DNA from 3 places in the Arthrobacter sp. CJL-S3 genome. Region 1 is predicted to be linked to each of the others. Evidence: riboswitches for the same ligand, from Rfam matches in the RefSeq annotation. Region 1 holds a riboswitch; each other region holds the start of a gene.

The links. A riboswitch is a leader RNA that binds a small molecule or an ion and turns the genes downstream of it on or off. The one in region 1 is predicted to bind cyclic di-AMP.
Region 2: another riboswitch for cyclic di-AMP. It lies ahead of AC06G6_RS02970 (aggregation-promoting factor C-terminal-like domain-containing protein); the one in region 1 lies ahead of AC06G6_RS03575 (M23 family metallopeptidase).
Region 3: another riboswitch for cyclic di-AMP. It lies ahead of AC06G6_RS10970 (C40 family peptidase); the one in region 1 lies ahead of AC06G6_RS03575 (M23 family metallopeptidase).

What each region holds. Positions count from the first base shown of each region.
Region 1 is NZ_CM160046.1:767,020-773,896, forward strand. It holds gene AC06G6_RS03545 (hypothetical protein) at 1-67, opposite strand, end outside; gene AC06G6_RS03550 (cold-shock protein) at 246-629, shown strand; partial or broken gene AC06G6_RS03555 (DUF3027 domain-containing protein) at 683-1,246, shown strand; gene AC06G6_RS03560 (MFS transporter) at 1,441-2,748, shown strand; gene serC (phosphoserine transaminase) at 2,803-3,930, opposite strand; gene AC06G6_RS03570 (iron-dependent transcriptional repressor DtxR) at 4,215-4,910, shown strand; cyclic di-AMP (ydaO/yuaA leader) riboswitch at 5,061-5,268, shown strand; gene AC06G6_RS03575 (M23 family metallopeptidase) at 5,273-6,094, shown strand; cyclic di-AMP (ydaO/yuaA leader) riboswitch at 6,243-6,404, shown strand; gene AC06G6_RS03580 (NlpC/P60 family protein) at 6,714-6,877, shown strand, end outside.
Region 2 is NZ_CM160046.1:622,347-629,223, reverse strand. It holds gene AC06G6_RS02975 (sensor histidine kinase) at 1-1,455, shown strand, start outside; cyclic di-AMP (ydaO/yuaA leader) riboswitch at 1,612-1,764, shown strand; gene AC06G6_RS02970 (aggregation-promoting factor C-terminal-like domain-containing protein) at 1,944-2,534, shown strand; gene AC06G6_RS02965 (glyoxalase superfamily protein) at 2,560-2,937, opposite strand; gene upp (uracil phosphoribosyltransferase) at 3,047-3,682, opposite strand; gene AC06G6_RS02955 (phosphatase PAP2 family protein) at 3,695-4,489, opposite strand; gene AC06G6_RS02950 (nucleoside deaminase) at 4,609-5,112, shown strand; gene AC06G6_RS02945 (DNA glycosylase AlkZ-like family protein) at 5,155-6,411, opposite strand; gene AC06G6_RS02940 (glycosyltransferase family 4 protein) at 6,416-6,877, opposite strand, start outside.
Region 3 is NZ_CM160046.1:2,414,694-2,421,570, reverse strand. It holds gene AC06G6_RS11010 (GNAT family N-acetyltransferase) at 1-180, shown strand, start outside; gene AC06G6_RS11005 (aminoglycoside phosphotransferase family protein) at 189-1,121, opposite strand; gene AC06G6_RS11000 (AAA family ATPase) at 1,265-1,732, shown strand; gene AC06G6_RS10995 (NUDIX domain-containing protein) at 1,729-2,196, shown strand; gene AC06G6_RS10990 (hypothetical protein) at 2,574-3,083, shown strand; gene AC06G6_RS10985 (ASCH domain-containing protein) at 3,199-3,423, opposite strand; gene AC06G6_RS10980 (GNAT family N-acetyltransferase) at 3,766-4,308, opposite strand; gene AC06G6_RS10975 (hypothetical protein) at 4,565-4,834, opposite strand; cyclic di-AMP (ydaO/yuaA leader) riboswitch at 5,038-5,206, shown strand; gene AC06G6_RS10970 (C40 family peptidase) at 5,211-5,951, shown strand; gene AC06G6_RS10965 (dihydrofolate reductase family protein) at 6,009-6,596, opposite strand; gene AC06G6_RS10960 (helix-turn-helix transcriptional regulator) at 6,838-6,877, shown strand, end outside.

The sequences.
Region 1 (6,877 bases):
TGAGCGACAGCACGGCGGCGGCAGCCGCAACAATATACAGTGGCCGCCGGAAACGCAGTGGAGTCATGGAGCTAACGCTAACAGTCCGGCCTGTCCCGCGCCCCAAACGGTCAAAATAGGCCGGGCAGGATAACCTTGAAGGAACAGACCAACACGGTCCTGGCAGTCATACCCTGAACCCGCATATCAATGCGGATGCGGTGACCGCCGGCCGTGTCACCAGCAGAACGAAGAAGGTTGATTACGTGCCTACCGGCAAGGTCAAGTGGTATGACAAGGAAAAGGGCTTCGGATTCCTCGCGGGCGAGGACGGCCAGGAAGTCTTCCTGCCGAAGTCCGCGCTGCCCGAGGGCGTAACCGAGCTTAAGGCCGGCACGCGGGTTGAATTCGGCGTGGCCGACGGCCGCAAGGGCGCCCAGGCCCTGGGCCTGCGCGTGCTGGACAAGACACCCTCGATCGCCAAGGCCAAGCGGCCCAGCGCAAAGGACCTCGCCCCGCTGGTTCAGGATCTCGTCTCCGTGCTGGACAACCTGTCCGGAACCCTGTCCGCGGGCAAGTACCCGGAAGGCAACAAGGGCAAGGCGATCGCCGTCGCCCTGCGTAAGGTTGCCGACGAGCTGGACGCGTAGGCTCCGCGTTGACTCCGGAAACTGATCAGACCGCCTCCCCCGCCGGGGACAAAATTGCCGCCGCGGACAGGAACGCCGGGGACAAAAAAGCCGGAACCAAAGAAGGCAACAAGCCGCGCGCCGGGGTTCCCGTCTGGCGCACCGGCAAGCCCGACGCCTTCCTGGCCGCCGCCGTCGACGTCGCCCGTGCCGCCATCGAGGGTATCGCCCCCGCCGAACAGATCGGCCGGCACCTCGCGGCCAAGAGTGAGGGCGACCGCCTGGTCACGCACCTGTTCGAGTCAAAACTGGCCGGCTATGGTGGCTGGCAGTGGTACGCCGTGCTCACCCGGAACTCGCGGTCCAAAGTAGTGACGGTCGACGAACTGGGACTCTTGCCCTCCGAAGACTCGATCCTGGCGCCCGAATGGGTCCCGTGGGCCGAACGTGTCCGCCCCGGCGACGAACAGGGCGAGGACGAACTCGCGGCGGCCGTAGGTACGGCACCGCCGGAGGACGCCGCTGGAGCCGACGCGCCCCTGGACGCGCTCGACGCCGTTGAGTCCGAGGACGACTCCGACGACGATTCCGACGACGATTCCGACGACGACGCGCCCGAAGACGACTCCGACGATGCAGACGGCAACGCGGACGGCGCCGGCGACGAGTACGACGCTGACGATGTCGACGACGATGACTCCGCCGACGACGACGACGACGACGATGTCCCGGGTGCGGCCACCGACGGCGCGCCGGACGACGAGCTGCCCGCAGCGCAGGCTGACTAACGGTTGGAACCATCCGGGATGCTGCACAGTGAGGGCTGGACATGATGTCCACCTTCAAGTCCCTGCACATCCTGAACTACCGGATCTGGTTCATCGGTGCGGTGATCTCCAACATCGGGACCTGGATGCAGCGCACGGCCCAGGACTGGCTGGTCTTTGACCACCTGACCGATCACGATGCCAGCGCCATGGGCATCACGATGGCCCTGCAGCTCGGACCCCAGCTCTTCCTTGCCCCCGTGGCCGGGCTGCTGGCCGACCGCTTCAACCGCAAACAGCTGCTCATCCTGACCCAGTCCGCGATGGCGGTGCTCAGTGCCGGGCTGGGCATCCTGGTGGTGTCCGGGGCCGCGCAGCTCTGGCATGTCTACGGCTTCGCGCTGCTGCTCGGCGTGGTGTCCGCCTTCGACGCGCCGGTGCGGCAGACCTTCGTCTCGGAACTGGTCCGCGACGACTACCTGCCCAACGCGGTGGCCCTCAACAGCGCCTCCTTCAACGTGGCCCGCATGATCGGGCCCGCGGTGGCCGGCATCCTCACGGTCGCCGTCGGCCCCGGCTGGGTCTTCCTGATCAACACCCTGACCTTCGTGGCGCTGCTGCTGAGCCTGTGGAAGATTCCCACCGCCTCGCTGCGCCAGCTGCCCCGCGCCGCACCCGGCAAAGGCCGGATCCGCGAGGGGCTGCGCTATGTGCGGTTCCGGCCGGACATCGTGGTGGTGCTGGTCGCGGTCTTTATCGTCGGGACCCTGGGGCTGAACTTTGTGCTGTTCATCGCGGCCATGGTCGGCACGGAATTCGGCCTCGATGCCAGCGCCTTCGGGCTGATGAATTCCATCATGGCCATCGGCTCCGTCGCCGGCGCCCTGCTGTCCGCGGGCCGCAAGAAGCCCCGGCTGCGGATCATTTTTGGTGCGGCCGGAGCTTTTGGCGTCGCCTCCGGCATCGCGGCGCTGGCCCCCAGCTACTTCTGGTTCGGCGTGGCGCTGGTCCCGGTGGGGCTCTTCGCCATCACCATGATGACGAGCGCCAACGGCTACGTGCAGACCACCACGGACCCGGTGATGCGCGGACGGGTGATGGCGTTGTATATGGCGATCTTTATGGGCGGCACGCCCATCGGCGCCCCGTTCGTCGGGTGGGTCGCCAACGTCGCCGGTCCCCGCTGGTCCCTCAGCGTCGCCGCCGCCTCCGGCCTGATCGCGGCCCTGATCGGGCTGGTGTGGATTGTCCGGGCCCGGCAGCTGCGGATCCGGTTCGACCGGCGCGCCCGGGGGCTGCGCTACTTCCGCGTGGTGTCCGCCGGCCCGGGGATCCCCGGCGGCCCCGACGCCGACGGCGCCGCCCGGGAGTAACCCGGACGACGCCGTCGAACCGCTGACGGCTGGGGGCCGCGCGGGCGCGGAGAGCTACTTCTTCAGCTCGCCGACCACAAAGTCGATGCACTCCAGCAGCGCCGACACATCGTCCGGCTCGATCGCCACGAAGGTCGCGATGCGGAGCTGGTTGCGGCCCAGTTTGCGGTAGGGCTCCGTGTCGACGATGCCGTTGGCGCGGAGCACCTTCGCGATCGCCGCGGCGTCGATGGAGTCATCGAAGTCGATCGTCGCGATGACGTTGGAGCGTTCCTCGGCCTTCGCCACGAACGGGGTGGCGTACTCCGAAGCTTCGGCCCAGCGGTAGATGCGGCCGGCGGAATCCGCAGTCCGCGCCGAGGCGAAGTCCAGTCCGCCGTTCGCGTTGAGCCACTGCACCTGGGCCTCGAGCGTGACGAGCGTGGCCAGGGCCGGAGTGTTGTAGGTCTGGTTCAGCCGCGAGTTGTCAATCGCCGTCTGAAGGTCCAGGAAGTCCGGGATCCAGCGGCCGCCGGCCTTGATCCGCGCCGCACGTTCCAGCGCCGCCGGGGAGAACAGGCCGAGCCACAGGCCGCCGTCGGAGGCAAAGTTCTTCTGCGGGGCGAAGTAGTAGACGTCCGCTTCGGCGACGTCGACATCCAGCCCGCCGGCAGCCGAGGTGGCGTCCACCAGGACGAGGGAGCCTGCGTCGGCGCCGGCCACACGCTGGACCGGAGCGGCAACGCCGGTGGACGTCTCGTTCTGCGGCCAGGCGTAAACATCGACGCCGGCCTCGGCTTTGGCCACCGGGCGGGTGCCCGGTTCGGACTTGATGATGGTGGAGTCCGCCAGGAAGGGTGCCTTGTTGGTGGCGGAGGCGAACTTCGAGCCAAACTCGCCAAAGGACAGGTGCTGGGCCTTGTTCTCCACCAGGCCGAAGCTGGCGACATCCCAGAACGCCGTCGATCCGCCGACGCCCAGGATGACTTCATACCCCTCGGGGGCGCGGAAGAACTGGCTGAGCCCGTTCCGGACCGATCCCACCAGGTTCTTGACCGGCGCCTGGCGGTGGGAGGTACCCAGCAGCTGCGACGCCGCGGCGAGGGCTTCCATCTGCTCCGGACGGACCTTGGACGGTCCGGCGCCGAACCGGCCGTCCTTGGGCAGGAGGTTTGCGGGAATCGTGATGCTGGTGTCGCTCACAGTGGCTCCAATTTTCGGCTGGTACAAAATCTTCGGCTGTTACAGAAAGTGTGGCTCGAGAGGTGGCCCGGCAGCGTCGCTGCAGCGGAGCCCTGCGTTTCATTCTGCCTGACTGCCCGGCGGGGGCGGCAAAAAAGCCCGTCACAGTCCGGTCACTGAGATTATCCGGAGTAATTCAAAATAGGCTAAGCTGGCCTGCGAACGTACGGCGGACCCCGCCAGGGCGCCTGCATCACGCGGTACGGTGGGAAGACGCAAGGACGGCGCTCGAGGAGCTGAGCTGAATGACGGATCTGATCGATACAACCGAGATGTATCTTCGGACCATTCTGGAACTTGAAGAAGAAAACATCGTCGCCCTCCGCGCCCGCATCGCCGAGCGGCTGCGCCACTCCGGCCCCACCGTTTCCCAGACCATCGGCCGGATGGAACGCGACGGGCTGGTGGTTGTTTCCGGCGACCGCCACCTGGAACTGACGGAAACAGGCCGGAAACGTGCCATCGAAGTCATGCGCAAGCACCGCCTGGCCGAGCGTCTCCTGGCTGATGTGATCGGGCTCGACTGGGCCTACGTGCATGAAGAAGCCTGCCGCTGGGAACACGTCATGAGTGAGCGGGTGGAGCGGCGGATCTTCGAACTGCTGAATCATCCCACCGTTTCGCCCTATGGCAACCCGATTCCGGGCCTTGCTGAGCTGGGCGGCCTGCCGTCCCAGCCCTATGCCGACGGCGTCGTGAACCTGCTGGAGGCCATGGCCGGCTACGGACCGGATTCCCGGATCAGGGTCAATCGGCTCGCCGAGCCCATCCAGGTCGAACCCGAACTGCTCGTCCAGCTTGATGAGGGCGGCATCCGCCCCGGCGCACTGGTGTCGCTGGAGCGCGTGGGGGAGTACATCTCGGTGCGGGTGCCCGACATCGAGGGCGCACTGGAGCTCCCGCCCGAGGTGGCGGCCCACGTCTTTGTTACCGTCGGCTAACAGAAGCTCACCGGGCAACTCGTGGGACCTGCCATGAGATATGCACAGGTCGGTAACGGATTTATCACTGGACGGCTTAATCGCCTATAGTTGATCACTAGTACCGATACCAAAGCGTTATCTGATCCGAAGCCGAACTCTGCCAGCGGATCAGTCGCAGAACCACCTTCTGGCAGGGGCGGGGGAACCACTTCCGGCTGTTAAACAGCCTTGGGGTGAAGTCCGTCAGCGGCAAGCACACTCCACCGAGGACCTCCTTTATGCCTCTGTGCCTGGATGCTTGCTTCGGCGGACCGGGTCTTTGATCTCTCTGACCCGAATCCGACAGCTAACTCCGCAGGCTCTCCAGAGAGGAACCGTTTTTGACCACCCAGATCGTCAGGGGCCGCCGCCGTGCGACCGGTCCCGCTCCGGAGCCGCGTCCGGCCGTCGCCGTCCAGGCCGACCGCCCACGTGACGCGCACCGCGATGAGCGGCGGGGCCGCCGCAGCCCGTTCCGCCAGGTAACGGACTTCGCCGCCGCCAGTGGCGTGGGGCAAAAGGCCGGTATCGCCCTGGCCGCCACGGGACTGGTCCTCACCGTCACCGTCCCGGCCACGGGCCCCGTTATGGCCACGGACGCCGGCCCAACCGCCGGATCCCTCTCCGCCACGGTCCAGCCGGATGTCACCGCCGCCGAGGCCAAAATTGACTTCAACCGCACCGCCGTCACCACCCAGAGTGACCCGGACGGCAAGCTCAAGCAGCTCCTGAGTGCCCAGTCGGCCGGCTCCATCACCCGCGCGGCCTCCTCGGGCAGCCTCGGGGCGCCCCTGGGCCAGCTGAAGACGGCGTCGCCCTTCGGATACCGCGTCAGCCCCATCACCGGCGGCTCCGGGGAGTTCCACCGCGGCCAGGACTACGCCGCCCAGTGCGGCACGGCCGTCCTTGCGGCCGCCAGCGGCACGGTCACCTTCACGGGATGGCACCCCTATGGCGGCGGAAACCGTGTGGTGATCGACCACGGCAACGGCCTGGAGACCACCTACAACCACTTGTCCTCCGCCAGCGTCAAGGTGGGCCAGCAGGTCTCCCGCGGCGCTGCCGTGGCGATGAGCGGCACCACCGGCGCCTCCACGGGCTGCCACCTTCACTTCGAGGTCATGGTCAACGGCGAAGTCGTCGACCCGACCGGCTGGCTCTAACAGAGCTGATGGGACACTCTCGCATTCTTATGACACGCCGTGATCTGAATGTGACATTGAGCCCCAACTGCTGTACCGTATGACCTACGCCAACTTTTCCGAAGTTGGCGCTCTTGAGTGGATTGCCTAGCTCTGCCACCGCTCAAGGTCCGTTCGCATGACATCGTCTGGCAGGGGCGGGGGAACCAATTTTGGCCTTCGAAATTGAAGGCCTTGGGGTTAAGTCGCAAAAGCTTCCCAGGAAGCAGCGCGGCCGGGTGACTCCCATCCGAATCCGACAGCTCACCTCGTAGGCATTGGGAGAGGCTACTTTCGTGTCTTCACGCCACAATGCTGCGCGTCACCGCGCTTGCGCGGCTCTTACGAGCCCGCTGAAATCCAACCTCGGCCGTGTCCTTTGTGGCGCCCGGAATGGATCTCACACCGCCGTCTCAATCTCTGCTGAGTCCGGCCCGCAGGCCATGCACCTGCAAGCAGTTCCCGCTTTTGGCGCGTCTTCGCAGTACACCCTTCGCTAAGTAACCCATTTCGGGGCGATCCGGCGTACCCCCAAGATGCCGGAGCGTCCTCAGCCCGCGCCCAAAAAGCGTGGACCCAGGATCACGAAAGAGAGAACTTAATGACTACTCGTGCAAACGCACGGCACCGCGCCGAGGTCACCAAGACCAACTCGCTGGCCGTCATTGCCAAGGCCGTCGGCGACAACGCCGGTGGCATGGGCCGCCAGGCCGCAGTTATCGCTGCCGCCTCCGGCCTCGTCCTGACCAGCGGTATCGCAGCCAA
Region 2 (6,877 bases), 140 kb from region 1:
GACTTCTTCCTGACCAAACAGCTCGACACCCAGCTGGAACAGGCAGCGGTCCGCGCCCGCGACTTTGGCCGCTCCGGCCGTTCCGATCCCCTGGAGGCGCGGGGACAGGCCATCGGCACCCTGACCGCGCGAATCGATGACGACTCGGTCCGCAGCGCCGGGTTCCTCTCCGAGGACGCCACCCGGGAATCCCTCACCGACGACGACGACGAGGTGCTCCTGGAGCTTAGCCCGTGGAACCTGCCGGTGGACCGGACCTTGTCCGCCGGGGACTACCGGCTCGTGGCCGCCAAGACCCCGGACGGCGACGTGATCGTGACCGGCCTGCCGCTCGCCGAGAAGCAGAACACGCTGGCCACCATGGTCTGGACCATGGTGCTCGTGTCCACGGGCGGGCTCCTGGTCATCGGGCTGGCCGGGACGGCGCTGATCCGCAGGACCATGAAGCCGCTCGATCAGCTCTCTGAGGTGGCGACGCAGGTCTCCCGGCTGCCGCTCGACGCCGGAGAGGTGGGACTTGCCGTGCGCGTGCCGGCGTCCGCAGCGCATCCGGGCACTGAGGTGGGAAGTGTCGGCCATGCCCTGAACATGATGCTGGACAACGTCTCCAATGCACTGGAGGCCCGGCAGAAGAGCGAGATGAAGGTCCGCCAGTTCGTCGCGGATGCCTCGCATGAACTGCGCACCCCCCTGACCGCCATCCGCGGCTACACAGAACTGATGCGGATGACCGAACACTTCACCCCTGACGGCCAGAAGTCCCTGGCTCGGGTGCAGAGCCAGTCCGAACGCATGACCACCCTGGTGGAGGACCTGCTCCTGCTCGCCCGGCTGGATGAGGGCCAGCCGCTCAAGCTCAGCGAGGTGGACCTCACCCAGCTGGCCATCGAGACGGTCAGCGACGAGAAGGTCATGGCCCCGGACCGGGTCTGGCACCTGGAGCTCCCGGAAGAGCCTGTAGTGGTCCGCGGTGACGCGACCCAACTGCATCAGGTGCTGGCGAACCTGCTCTCCAACGCGCGCAAACACACGGGTCCCGGCACAACGGTGGTGACCGGGGTCAAGCGGTCCGCGGACGGATATGCCGTGGTGACCGTAACGGACAACGGCCCCGGGATTGCCCCCGGGTTCGTGGACCGGGTCTTTGCACGCTTCACGCGCGCGGACGCTTCCCGCAAGAATCCGGTGGCCCTCACGACGCCGGCAACCGGCAGGGGGTCCCTGCCGCGACGTCCGCTGCACCCGCCGCGGCCGCCCGAGTCGGCCGAGTCGGCCGCCGGAGTCGCTACTACCACTGCCCCCGCGACGAGCGCTTCCGCCGAGGGAACCAGCGGGCTGGGACTGTCGATCGTGCAGTCGATTGTCGAGGCCCATGGCGGGACCGTCAGTGTGACCTCGATGCCCGGCCGGACCGAGTTCACCGTCCGGCTGCCGGAGGCTCCGCCCACGGCCTGACGAATCAATGTCGACGCTGGTCAGGGCGCAAGCCGCCCCGCCGCCGTCGTGATTCCTGTTACCAAAATGTGACTTAGACTCCCAACTCCTGTACGGTTTTTAGAGTGCGGCCATCACTAGGGCCGCATATCCGGATGTACGCCAAGCTCTGCCGCCTCCCGGATTCCGCTGGACAGGCAGAGGCGGGGGACCCAGAGTTCCCGGGCATTTTCTGCACGCCCTTGGGGTGAAGCCGACACGTGAGTTTCCGTGCGGCCGGGTGACCTCACCCGAACCCGACAGCTAACTCCGCAGGCGTTGAGAGGCATTCATGACTGAATCCAAGGTACAAACGCGCCCTGACGGCACCGCAAACTCCACCAGCTCCAAGCTGTCGCGTCACCGCGGCGAGCCGGCTGAAGCCCGCATCAGCCCTGGCCCGGCTTGCCCACCACGCCGGCTCGACCGGCCGCCGGGCGGCCGTTGTTGTCGCCGCCTGCGCGGTGCTCGTGGGGGCCGGCGCGGCCGGCCAGGCGTCCGAGACGGCCGCCCGCAATGCCGACGCGGGCAGTTCCACGCAGGCAGCCGCCACAGCGGATCCGCTGACGCACCTTGATTTTGAACGCGTCCGGGTCGAAAACCAGGCCGTCACCCGCACCGACGCTCCGGCCCCGCCGGCCGCGGTGGCACCTGCCGAAGCCCCGGCGCCGGCGCCGCCCGCTGCCCCGGCCCCGGCCCCCGCTCCGGAACCTGCCCCGGCACCGGCACCTGCACCGGCCCCCGTTGCCATCGATGATCCTGCCGGCGCCCAGGCGTACGCGGCCGGCCAGCTGGGCTCCTATGGCTGGGCCCAGAGCCAGATGCCGTGCCTGATGAAGCTCTGGACCAAGGAATCGGACTGGGAGACGACCGCCACGAACCCGAGCAGCGGGGCCTACGGCGTCGTCCAGTCGCTGCCGGCCGAGAAGATGGCCAGCGCGGGCGCGGACTACCGGACAAACTACCGGACCCAGATCAACTGGGGACTGCAGTACATCCAGGATCGTTACGGCTCACCGTGCGGCGCCCTGAACTTCCACTACGCCAACAACTGGTACTAAACACTCGGCAGAGGCAGCCAGCTGCCTAGCCGTTGGGACGGTTCGGGATGTACTGCACGGCCCATTTGTTGCCGTCGGGGTCGGCGAAGTAAACAAAATGCCCCCAGTCCTGCACGTCGACGTCGCTGACGTCCACGCCGCGGTCCTTGAGCTGCCGGTGGGCCGCCTGGATGTCGCTGACCACGAGCTGCAGGCTGGGGGCGGTGCCCGGCGGGGCGTCCGAGAGGCCCTCGCCGATGGCGATCGAGCAGCCGGAGCCCGGCGGGGTCAGCTGGACGAACCGGATGCCGTCCGTGGGCCGCTCGTCGAAGTCGGCATTGAAGCCCACCTTGTTGACGTAGAAATCCTTCGCGCGGTCCACATCGGACACGGGAACAAAAACGAGTTCTAGTTTCCAATCCATGGGGCTCAGGCTAGTACCGGGCAGTGCATTCCGGTAGGCCAGGCTCCCTTGCGAAGGCTCAGGGGCGAGGAAGCGGCCAAGGGGCCAGGCCCGACGCCGGGCGGCTGGGTCAGCCGGCCACGCCGTAGAGGCGGTCGCCCGCGTCGCCCAGGCCCGGCACGATGTAGGACTTCTCGTTGAGCTTCTCGTCGATCGAGGCGAGCACGATCGTCACATTGGCGTCCGCGAGCTCTTCTTCCAGCTTCGCGAGGCCTTCCGGGGCGGCCAGCAGGCAGATGCAGGTGACGTCGGACGCGCCGCGCTTGAAGAGGAACTTGATCGCCTCGCGCAGCGTGCCGCCGGTGGCCAGCATGGGGTCCAGGACGAAGATCTGGCGGTCGGTGAGGTCCTCCGGCAGACGCTCCGCGTAGGTGATGATGTCCAGGGTCTCTTCATCGCGGGCCATGCCCAGGAACCCGACCTCGGCCGTGGGGACCAGCTTGGTCATGCCCTCGAGCATGCCGAGCCCGGCCCGGAGGATGGGAACCACCAGCGGGGTGGGCTTGGTGAAGGCGGTGCCGATGGTGGTGCTGACCGGCGTCTCGATGGTCACCGGCTCGGTGCGCACTTCGCGGGTGGCCTCGTACGCCAGGAGCGTGACGAGTTCCTCGGTGAGCTGGCGGAAAACCGGCGACGGGGTGTTCTTGTCCCGCAGAACGGTGAGCTTATGGGCGACCAGCGGGTGGTCCACAACGAGAGTGCGCATGGGTCAAAACTATCACCCGGCGGCCGGGGGCCCGCCCGTGGGACCGCGGGCGCCGACGTCGTCCTTGTCCTCCGGAGCACTCCCGCCGGCGGCTCCGTCGTGCAGGTGCGCCGGGTGGTCGAACGTGGGCGCGGGGCCGGCATGTTCCCGGTGCCGGATCACGTGGAACAGCCGGTGCGCCAGAATGACGATCCCGACCCAGGCCAGGCCCAGTACCCACCCGATGATCACGTCGGTCATCCAGTGGTGGCCCAGATAGACCCTGCTCATGCCCATCGCGAAGATGAAGGCACCGCCGGCCACTATCAGGCTGACCCGGGCGACGGTGCTGTGGACCTGCAGGCACGCGAGGTAGACCACGAGCCCGATCACCACCGTGGTGTTGAGCGTGTGGCCGCTCGGAAACGACGGCGAGGATTCGTAGGGCGGGACGGCGTCGGAGTGGTCCGGGCGGGTCCTGCCGATCAGTGTCTTGCCCAGCGAGGTCGCGGTCACGGAGACGGCTGCGGCACCCCCGATCAAAATCAGCGGCCGCCAGGTCCGGCTGCTCCAGATGAGCCACGCGGTGAGGAGGCTGCCCAGAATGGGCATCCCGATCCCGCCCCCGATGTTGGTGAACCCCGTCACGAACGAATCGAGGCCGGGACTGCGGAGCTGTTCCATCATCCCCAGGGTGGGCTTGTCCAGGTTCGCCAGCCCGGCGTCGTCAACGACGTCGTCATAAACCTCGGCGCTCAGCAGCGCCAGGACGAGCACCACGACGCCGCCGATGAGCATGGTGGCCCACAGCGCGGCGTAGGGCACCACCCATTTTCCCCAACGATGCGTTATCCAGCTCTCCGACCCGGTGTTCACAATATCTCCCGCTTGTTGTCGTCGGCAGCTTTGCTGCACAGCTTGCTTAGCATCGAAACTATCATTGAGCCATGACTTCCCCCGAGCCCCGCCATGCCGAATGGATGGGTCTTGCCCTCGCCGAGGCGCGTGCCGCGCTGACCACGGCGGACGTGCCGATCGGCGCCGTCGTCATCGGACCCGACGGCGCCGTGCTCGGCAGCGGCCGCAACGAGCGGGAGGCCCTCGGGGACCCGACGGCGCACGCCGAGATGGTGGCCATCCGCGAGGCCGCGGCGCGGCTGCAGGAACTCAGCGCCCGGGACGGGAGCGCCGGGGACGGCTGGCGGCTGGCCGACTGCACCCTGGTGGTCACCCTGGAGCCCTGCGCCATGTGCGCCGGGGCGGTCGTGCTGGCCCGGATCCCGCGGGTGGTGTTCGGCGCCTGGGACGAGAAGGCCGGGGCTGCCGGCTCCGTGTTCGACATCCTCCGCGAGCGCCGGCTCAACCACTGGGTGGAAGTGTACGGCGGCGTCAGGGAGCAGGAGTGCGCGGCGCTGCTGCAGGACTTCTTCGCCGCCCACCGCGGCGTCTGAGCCCTGGCCACCGCCGCTCCCCCGTGCCTGCGGCTTCCGGCGCTAGCTGACGGCGGCGGAGCCTGTTGCGGCGGCCGCCAGGTTGTCGATCCGCTTCTGCCGGGTGGCCGGTGAGTCGAGGCTGAAGGCGCGGAAGTCACCCAGGTCCTCGCGGATCCAGTCCTCGACCTCGGCGATCCGCCGGGTCACGGCCGGTGTGGGGCCGTGGAACACCCAGGGCACGATCCGCTCCTGGCCGGGATCGTACTGCCACAGCCCGATGATCCGGCCCCGGTCGACGATGGGATGGTCCGGGAGGTCCGCCTGCAGCGCCAGCGAGCCCAGCGTATTCGTGTGCCGGTCCTCTTCAGCCAGCAGATCGGCGGCATTGCGCCGCAGCAGCGCGAGGGAGTCCGTTCCGGCGAGCAGTTGGATCTGCTCCTCCTCCGGCTCCTGGAAGGCGGCGAGTTGTTCGACGTCGTCGGGCAGCATCCACAGCGTCTCCCCGGCGGCGGTGAGAACCTCCACCGCGCCGACGGCGGCCAGCGCCGCCTTGCTCTGCGCCACGGTGAAACCCGTGAACCACTGCGACTGTTTGAACGTGGCCCCGCCGGTCCAGCCCAAGTAGCGGCGGACCAGTTCGGTGCGGGCCTGGTCGTCGTCGAGGGGGCTGGGCGGCAGGTTCCACAGTTCGTAGGCGTAGCGCTGCTGGTCGAGCCGGCCGTTGGCCGGGACCCGGCGGATCCGCCCCTGGGACTGCAGGATGCCCAAGGCCGTGGGCAGCGTGGTGGTGGCGCCCTTCTTCTTGCCTTCTTCGCCGAGGTTCCGCACGGATTCGCCGAGTTCCTCCTTGAGCTGCCGCGGGTCCATCGGGACGCCGGCCTCGGCGAGCGTGTGCAGCACTTGCTCCTCCAGGAGCGTGATTTCGCCGCGGTCCACGCCGAGCCTGCCCACCACTTTGAACGTCGCCTCGGCGGCGTCCAGCCCGAGCCGCAGCGCCCAGCCGAAGTCGTCCCGGCCCAGAACGTAGGTGCAGCCGCGCGCCGTCGGGAGTTCGAGGATCCGGCGTGCCAGGACGTCGGTGTCCACCTGTTCGCGGCGGATTCCGGCGCGTGCGAAGAGCGTGAGGTAGGGGTTGGCGCCGCCGATGGAGCGGGCCCAGCCGGCCCGGGCGAACACCTGCTCCGAGGTGCAGCCGGCCAGCGAACCGTCCAGGCCCTGTTTGTGCCAGGCCCAGGCGCGGAGCCGCTCCCGGGTGAGGCTCCGGGCCGGCGGCGCGTTCGCTGTCAGGGGCTGCGTGGTCAGGGGCTGCGGCGTCATGGGGTCATTGTCCACCAGCTTGCGCGGCAGGGGAATCTTCTGCGGTCGGCTTTTCCTGTGGGGCAGCCGGCGGCTGCGCGGCAGGCGGCTGCGGGGCGGACCGCTCCGGGTCCACGTGATCCGGGCCGGGGCGCTGCGGGTCCAGGGCCGCCAGCACGGCGCGTGCCGTGGCGTCCCAGCCGGGCAGGCGGTCCCGCGCCGCAACAGCCGCCGCCCGCCAGCGGGTGCGGAGGCCGGGTTCGGACAGCCAGCGCCGCAGCACCTCCGAGAGGGGCGCCGGATCCGTGCCGAGGGCGACGGCGGTTCCCGGGAGGAGTGCCGCGCCGCCGAATGCGAGTGCCTCCACGGCGCCGGTGCCGGCCCGGACCACCACCGGCACGCCCCGAGCAAGCGACTCCGTCACCACGAGCCCGAAGGTTTCGGCCTGCGAGATGAGCAGGCTGAGGTCGGCCGCGGCCCATTCCGC
Region 3 (6,877 bases), 1.6 Mb from region 1:
CTTGGTCTTCACCGAATAGCTCTTGAGGTTTATGCCTTCAACCCGCGCGCCCGGCATGTCTATGAGAAAGTAGGATTTCGCTACGAAGGAACGGGCCGGGACGCGCTGTGGTTCGACGAGCAATGGATTGATGTTCACTACATGTCGATTCTTGAAACCGACGTACCACTGCGTCAGTAGAGGATCGGCTAACGGGCACCTGGGCTAGCGGAGGTAAGCGCCGAAAGTACCGGGTCGTTGAGGATGCGCGCCAAGGTGGCCTGCCCAAGCGCGCTCATCCTTGGGTTCGTCTCCCAGTAGTACCACACCAGGCCCATCGCCTGCTGGAATGCCCACGCGGCTCCGCGCCACCACTCAAGGTCATCGCAAGCCAGCTCACTGCGGAGGCTTGACCTCCTCTCGTCATCGAGCATGTGCCATGCGGCGACAAGATCGAGTGATGGGTCGGCCGGAGCGAAACCCCCGCCATCCAGCACGCCAACCAATCGGCCGTTCCCAACGAGGAGATTGCCGGGAATCAAATCACCGTGCGTCATCACCTCGGGGGCGTCATTTGGCAGGCTCCGGAATTCCGCCCAGAGTGCGCGGAGCCGATCGACCGGAAGTAGTCCATCACTTTCTCGGAAACAGACTTCCATCCACGCATCGGAATCATGAAGGTCTCCACCACGCCCAGAGCCGGCGAAGTGGCCTCCCTTAGTGTCGGCAGCGCGAAGCGAACGTATGAGGTCCACGAGGTCATGGGCAAACATTTCAGAGTGCGCTAAGTCGTGGGGTGCTGCAACAGCCCCGTGGATCCAGGTCTGAACAGTCCACGGCAATGGATAGCCGTAACCCGGATCGCCCATGGCAACAGGCGCCGGTGTCGCGACCGGACAACATGCGGCCAACTCGCGCATTGCCGCAGCTTCCCGGGCGAGCTCCGCCCTCAAATCGGTTGGATCGGCGGAGCGCAGCGGGAATCGTGCCGTAAGGCCGGCGCCTATTCGAAAGATGGCGTTCTCAGTTCCGTCCGTTGTAATGCGACGGACACATTTAAAGTTCCATTCCGGAAACTGGTCGATGATTAGCTGGCGAGCGACTTGCTCGTCAATGTGCAACTCATCATCATGCATAGCCATGCTGGCTACGTTAGCTGCTTTACGCAAATGTCCCGCTAGGGGTTCCGCAAACGGAATGGCAAAACCGCCATTTCAAGTTTGCGACTTAATCGCCGTTCGGGGTTAACAGTCACACCGGGTACGAACCGAATAGGCTGGCTGTCATGGCTCGAGTTCTAATCACCGGCATGTCAGGGGCAGGAAAAACGACTGTGCTGCAGGAGTTGTCCCGGCGGGGCTATCGAACTATCGACACGGACTACGACGGCTGGGTGCTCCCGGACGGCACTTGGGATGAACCACGCATGTCTGCACTTCTCGCGTCGGATTTGTCCCTGGTCGTCTCGGGAACTGTCGAGAATCAAAGACGTTTCTACGACCGTTTCGCTGCTGTCGTTCTCTTGAGCGCACCGGTGGAAGTCCTGATTGACCGGGTCTCGGTCCGTACGAACAATCGATATGGCAGGTCCGAGGATGACCAGTCTGCGATCCGCCGGTATGTTCTCGACGTCGAACCACTGCTCCGAAACGGCGCAACGCTCGAACTCGATGGGCGTCGGCCGGTCGCAGAACTTGCGGATGAGGTTGAACGTCGCGTCATCGCTCGGCCGATCGCGCCTGATGCCCGGTGAACGATGGCCGACGGCAGCTAACGCCAGTCAGCTATGTCATCTTCAGGCGCGGCGATTTTGTACTTCTGCAGCTGCGCCGGGGAACTGGATACCTTGATGGGTATTGGGCCACAGCGGCCGCCGGCCACGTTGAAGCCCATGAGTCTGCTCATGAGGCAGCCGCCCGGGAAGTCCAGGAAGAGCTTGGCGTCGCAATCACCGCGAATTCGCTTTTGCCATTGGTCGTCATGCACCGGAAGCAGGACGAAACGCATATGGGGAGAGTGGACTTCTTCTTCCAGTGCACGGCCTGGCCGTCCCAGCCACGCCTTATGGAGCAAGGCAAGGCTTCCGATCTCAGATGGTTCCACCTCGATGACTTGCCGACATCGGTGGTTCCACATGAGCTCCACGTTTTTGAGTCACTCAGGTCAGGAATGCCGGGGATCATCTCCTTCGGATTCCCTGCAGGTATCGCCGATTGATCCCGCTTCCACTCGTACAAGCGGTGGCAGTCAGACGCCGCCTGTGAAGGATCGTGCAGCGGGCGGTCAGTCGGGGCGGTTGTAGAAGCCGAGGACAGGACGTCCTTGCGGATTGCCCAACGGCCAATGGCGGCCGCTGCGCCAACGGCGGCCCTTGGGGTCAGCAGCCAGGTCTGCCAGCCGAGACCCAGCATGCTTCCCAGAAGCCACAACGCTATGGTGGGGCAACGCACCCAAGGCCATGGCCGGGGGCAAGGTTCAGCCGCTTGGAGCAGAATATCGCGGGGTCACGCAGATATGATCAGCACGTCACAGCTTTTCGGATAGGTTGGCATCCAAAATCCTGTCAACTGTTCCCCATGTAGAGGACACCCGTTGTGGACGAATCCTTTGAGGCCCTGTTGTCGATTCTGACCGCCGTGCGCAGCTCCCTCATGCAGCGCAGGCTGGGCGGCACCGTCGATCAGGTGAACCTGGAAGATGGCGCCACACGGTCGGCAGAGGTCATGGTCAGCTACAACGACAGGATCTGGACGGTCACCGACGAAAACAAAACCTGGTCATTCACACCCGCCACTGGCGGCAGGATCGAGTACGCCACCGGGAAGGTCGATCAGGCGCCCCGGGACCGGGACGATTACCTCCCCCCGGAAATCGCATTGTTCTTCCCGTTGTCCATGCGCATCTGGGGCGGCATCCCGGACGACTTCCGGGTGGCGGGAGCTGAAGCGGAAGATGAAGGAGCCAGGCTTGCCCTAATTTCCACTGAAGACCCCCGCGTCACCGGGTCTGCGTTCGTTAACACCAAATACGGGGTCATGACCGAGTACGTGACGCCTGCGCGGACGTTCCATGTCCGCGACCTCGGCTGGCTCCCGCGCCTGTAGGGAAAACATGTGTGGCGAACCTTTCTTAGAACGGCCTGCCGCATGTGCCTGAACTAACGGGAGGTCATCACGCCCAGGCGTATTCGAACTCGGAGAAAGGATCCTTCCCTGCGCACTAACTAGGCCCGACTTTTGCTGGGAGTTCAGCGCTCGACGGGACACGGAAGCGCACTAAGACAGCTTCCGTCGAGTCCGAGACCGCAAAGGCGGGGTCACGCATGGCGGCCCGAAAATCGGGGCTGTGCCAGAATTCCTCGTGGCCTGCACGCCAGTCGGAGACTGCCTGGTAACCCTCGCCTTCGTCGATGGCGTGAGCCGCATCAACGGCGCCGAGAGGCACTACTCGGACCTCGGTCACCCCACGAGTGCATCTCGCAGGGGGCCCGGAAACCCGTACTCTTCGACCGGTAAACCAGCAATTTCGTCTGGAGATAGCATGCGGAAAATCCTAGACTGTCCCACCTTCTTGAGCATGACGGCCCAGTTATAGAGTGGCTGCTTCTCAGCGTCCGGCACAGGCTGAGAGGTGGCGGCGGCATGGGCCACGGTTTGTTGTCCAAAGCGACGGTAGGCGCGGCCATACAGGCGAGCCGTAGTGGTGCGTTCTAGTGCCCGGGAAAGGATCCCTAAACGGGGAGAGTCGTAATTAGCGCTGGATTTTTGTAGACGGCAGGTCAGGGTCCTATTCGTGAAGGACAACCTGGTAAAGGTTGTGGTCCTGCCATTTCCCGGCAATTTCCAAGTACTGTGGAGCCATCCCAATCTGCCGGAATCCCGCCTTTAATAGCACCCGTTGTGAACCAGCATTGTGCAAGAGAGTGCTCGCCTCTAAGCGGTGCAGGCCAAGTACGTCACGTGCCGTTTCGACGATCGTCTGGACGGCAGCGGATGCCAGACCACGGCCCGCGTAGTTGCTATCCACCCAGTAACCTAGCCCTGCACTCTGGAAGGGTCCTCGCACGATGCCGGACAAGTTGAATCGGCCGACAAGAATGTCGCCAGCAAATAACCCAAAGGGGAACCCTTCCCCGGCACCAGCCACAACAAGGCGGCTCGCAATATCCGCAGCCTGCCAAGCTTCGGTGTAGTACTCCTCGGTTCGCACCGGTTCCCAAGTCGAAAGGTACTCACGGTTGCGCACATACGCATCGGCAAGCGCTGACGCATCACTCGCACGCAATGTGCGCATACTGACATTTTCACTGAGCTGACGCGGTTCAAACACCAGTCAACAGTACTCGCGGCCTGCCCTCCATTGATGCCCGCTTAGCGTTCCCCTTGCGCACCTGTGGTGGCCGTGCAGGCGACTTTGGACATTTCGTCCAGAAGACTTCTCAAATTGACAACAGCCGAGGCCGCTCCGTTAATACGTTCCGTGTCCAATCTCCAAGGTGTAATTAAATGACGCCTGCAATATGTCAAAATCGCGTCGGGATTGGAATCGGAGGTTTACCGGGCCTGCTGCCGAATTGGAATCGGACTTACCTTCCGGGCCGGCGTTCCACCACGGCATAGGCCTTTTCGTCAAAGAACTCCCAGTCGGTAATCACCATAAAGCCGAGGGCGTCGACACGGTCGTTCAGGACATGCACGTCGAAGCCTCCGTCGCGGGGCTCGGCGTCCCAGGTGGAAACGTGGACCTCCCCGTTTTCCAGCACCAGCAGTTCGGTGTTGACGTTGAAGTCCTCCTGCGGCTGAGTGCTCAGCTGGCAGATGGCGACACAGTGCCGGGTGAGGTCGGGGCTGTCCATTTTCGGGCCTCCGTTTCGGGCGAACGGTGATGGCATCATCCTATGCCCGGGGCAGGTTCCAGCGGCGTCCGTAGCACAAACGGCGGCCACAGGCCGACCTGGGCTCGATGTGACAGCCCGTAATCATTCCGTTACCGTTGTTAGGTGCCTGTTGTTTCCGAGACGGGCTCTTCCCAGCCGATTGCCTAACTCTGCCGCGGCCTGGGGATAACTCGCAGCAACGTCCGGCAGAGACGGGGAAACCAATTTTGACCCGCTGTTCTCCAGGGGTCTTGGGGTGAAGCCGCACGGTCCGTCATGAACGGGCCAACGCGGCCGGGTGCCTCCCATCCGAATCCGACAGCTCACCTCGCAGGCATTGGGAGAGGCTCTTTCAATGACTTTTATCAATACCCGTGCGCCCAAACGCGCCGCCCTTCGCACCAACCGCCGCACCGCCAGCACCATTGGCCGCCAGGCCGCGGTTCTCGTAGCCGCTTCCGGAATGGTGCTCAGCGGCGCCATGGCCGCGAATGCAGCCGATGTACCGACCGAGCGGGACTCGGCACCGGCGTCGGCAGTTGACGTCAAGGGTCAGGTCTCCGCGCCCGTCCTGGCGGACTCGACAGTCCAGATCACCTTCGAGCGCCCGGCTGTTGCCACCACGCCGGCGCCCGTAGTCGAGGCGCCCAAGCCCGTGGCGGCCCCGAAGGCCCCCGCAGCACCGGCGCCGGCCCCGGCCGCCGCCCCCGCTGCCAAGGCGACCGTCAAGGTCCAGGCCGCACCGGCACCCGCCCCCGCAGCTGCCCCGGCAGCCGGTGGAGTGAACGCCACCCTGCTGGCCGTGGCGTACGGCCAGATCGGCATCACCCAGGACTGCACCGCTGTCGTGGAGAAGGCCCTGAACTCGGCCGGCATCCCGGTGGGCAACATCGGCCCGCAGGCCTTCCTGAAGTACGGCAAGGTCGTCGCGTCACCCCTGCCCGGCGACATCATCGTCCAGTCCGGCCACGTCGCGATCTACGCCGGCAACGGCCAGGCCATCAGCGGCGGAATGAACGGCGTCAACGCCACCATGACGCACCCGCTGTCCTGGCTGACCGCGACCGGCTCCGTGACGTTCGTCCGCGCCGGCTAGCAGCACCGCTAACAGCACGTCGAAGGCCGGTCGATCGGTTGCCTTGGGGGCAGCGGATCACCGGTCTTCTGCGTGTCCGGGGTCCGGCTCGACCGCATACCGCAGCAGCACCACGCCGTTGCCGAACGTGCGGCCCTCCAGCAGCCGGAGCGGCGTGACCGCGTCCGTCTCGCGGAACAGGGCCTTGCCCCGTCCGATCAGGACCGGGTGCACGTAGATCCGGTACTCGTCGATCAGCCCGAGCCGCCGGAAAGATGCCGCCAGATCGGCGCCGCCCAGCGCCAGATCACCGCCGGGCTGGTCCTTGAGTCTGGCCACCTCCTCGGCGACCACGTCGTGCACCACCTCGGTATTCCAGCCGGCCGACGCCAGGGTTCTGGAATACACAATTTTCGGCATGTCCCGCCAGATCCCCGCGAACTCGACCATCGGAGCCGGGTTGGAGGGGTCCTGGTCTGCCGTCGGCCAGAAATCGGCCATCAGCTGGTAGCTGACGCGGCCGTCCAGGAAGCCGCCCATGGTCCGCAGCTCGTCGTTGAAATGGCGGTGCAGTTCATCATCAACCAGGTGCCAGCTCAGATCCTGCTCCGGACCCTCGAAAAATCCGTCCAGGGACACCTGCATCATAAAGATGACCTTGCGCATGACGGGCTCCTTCTGTTCGCTGTCGGCCGGGCTCCCAGCGTACGCCGCACCCTGCAGCCGCGGCAGGGGAGGGATCGTCCGACGCCGGGCGGCAGCTTCTTGCCGTTCCGCACGTCCAGCCGCTGGCGAACGGGGCAATGCGATCCGAACCGGCAGCATCTTGCCGAAACCGAAGCGACGCCCCACGATAGAAGGACTGGATGTCCGCAACCGGCAACATCCTGCCGAATGGAGCAGCCCAATGGGTGATGTGTCGTCGATTGGAGCCAGCATCCGGAGCG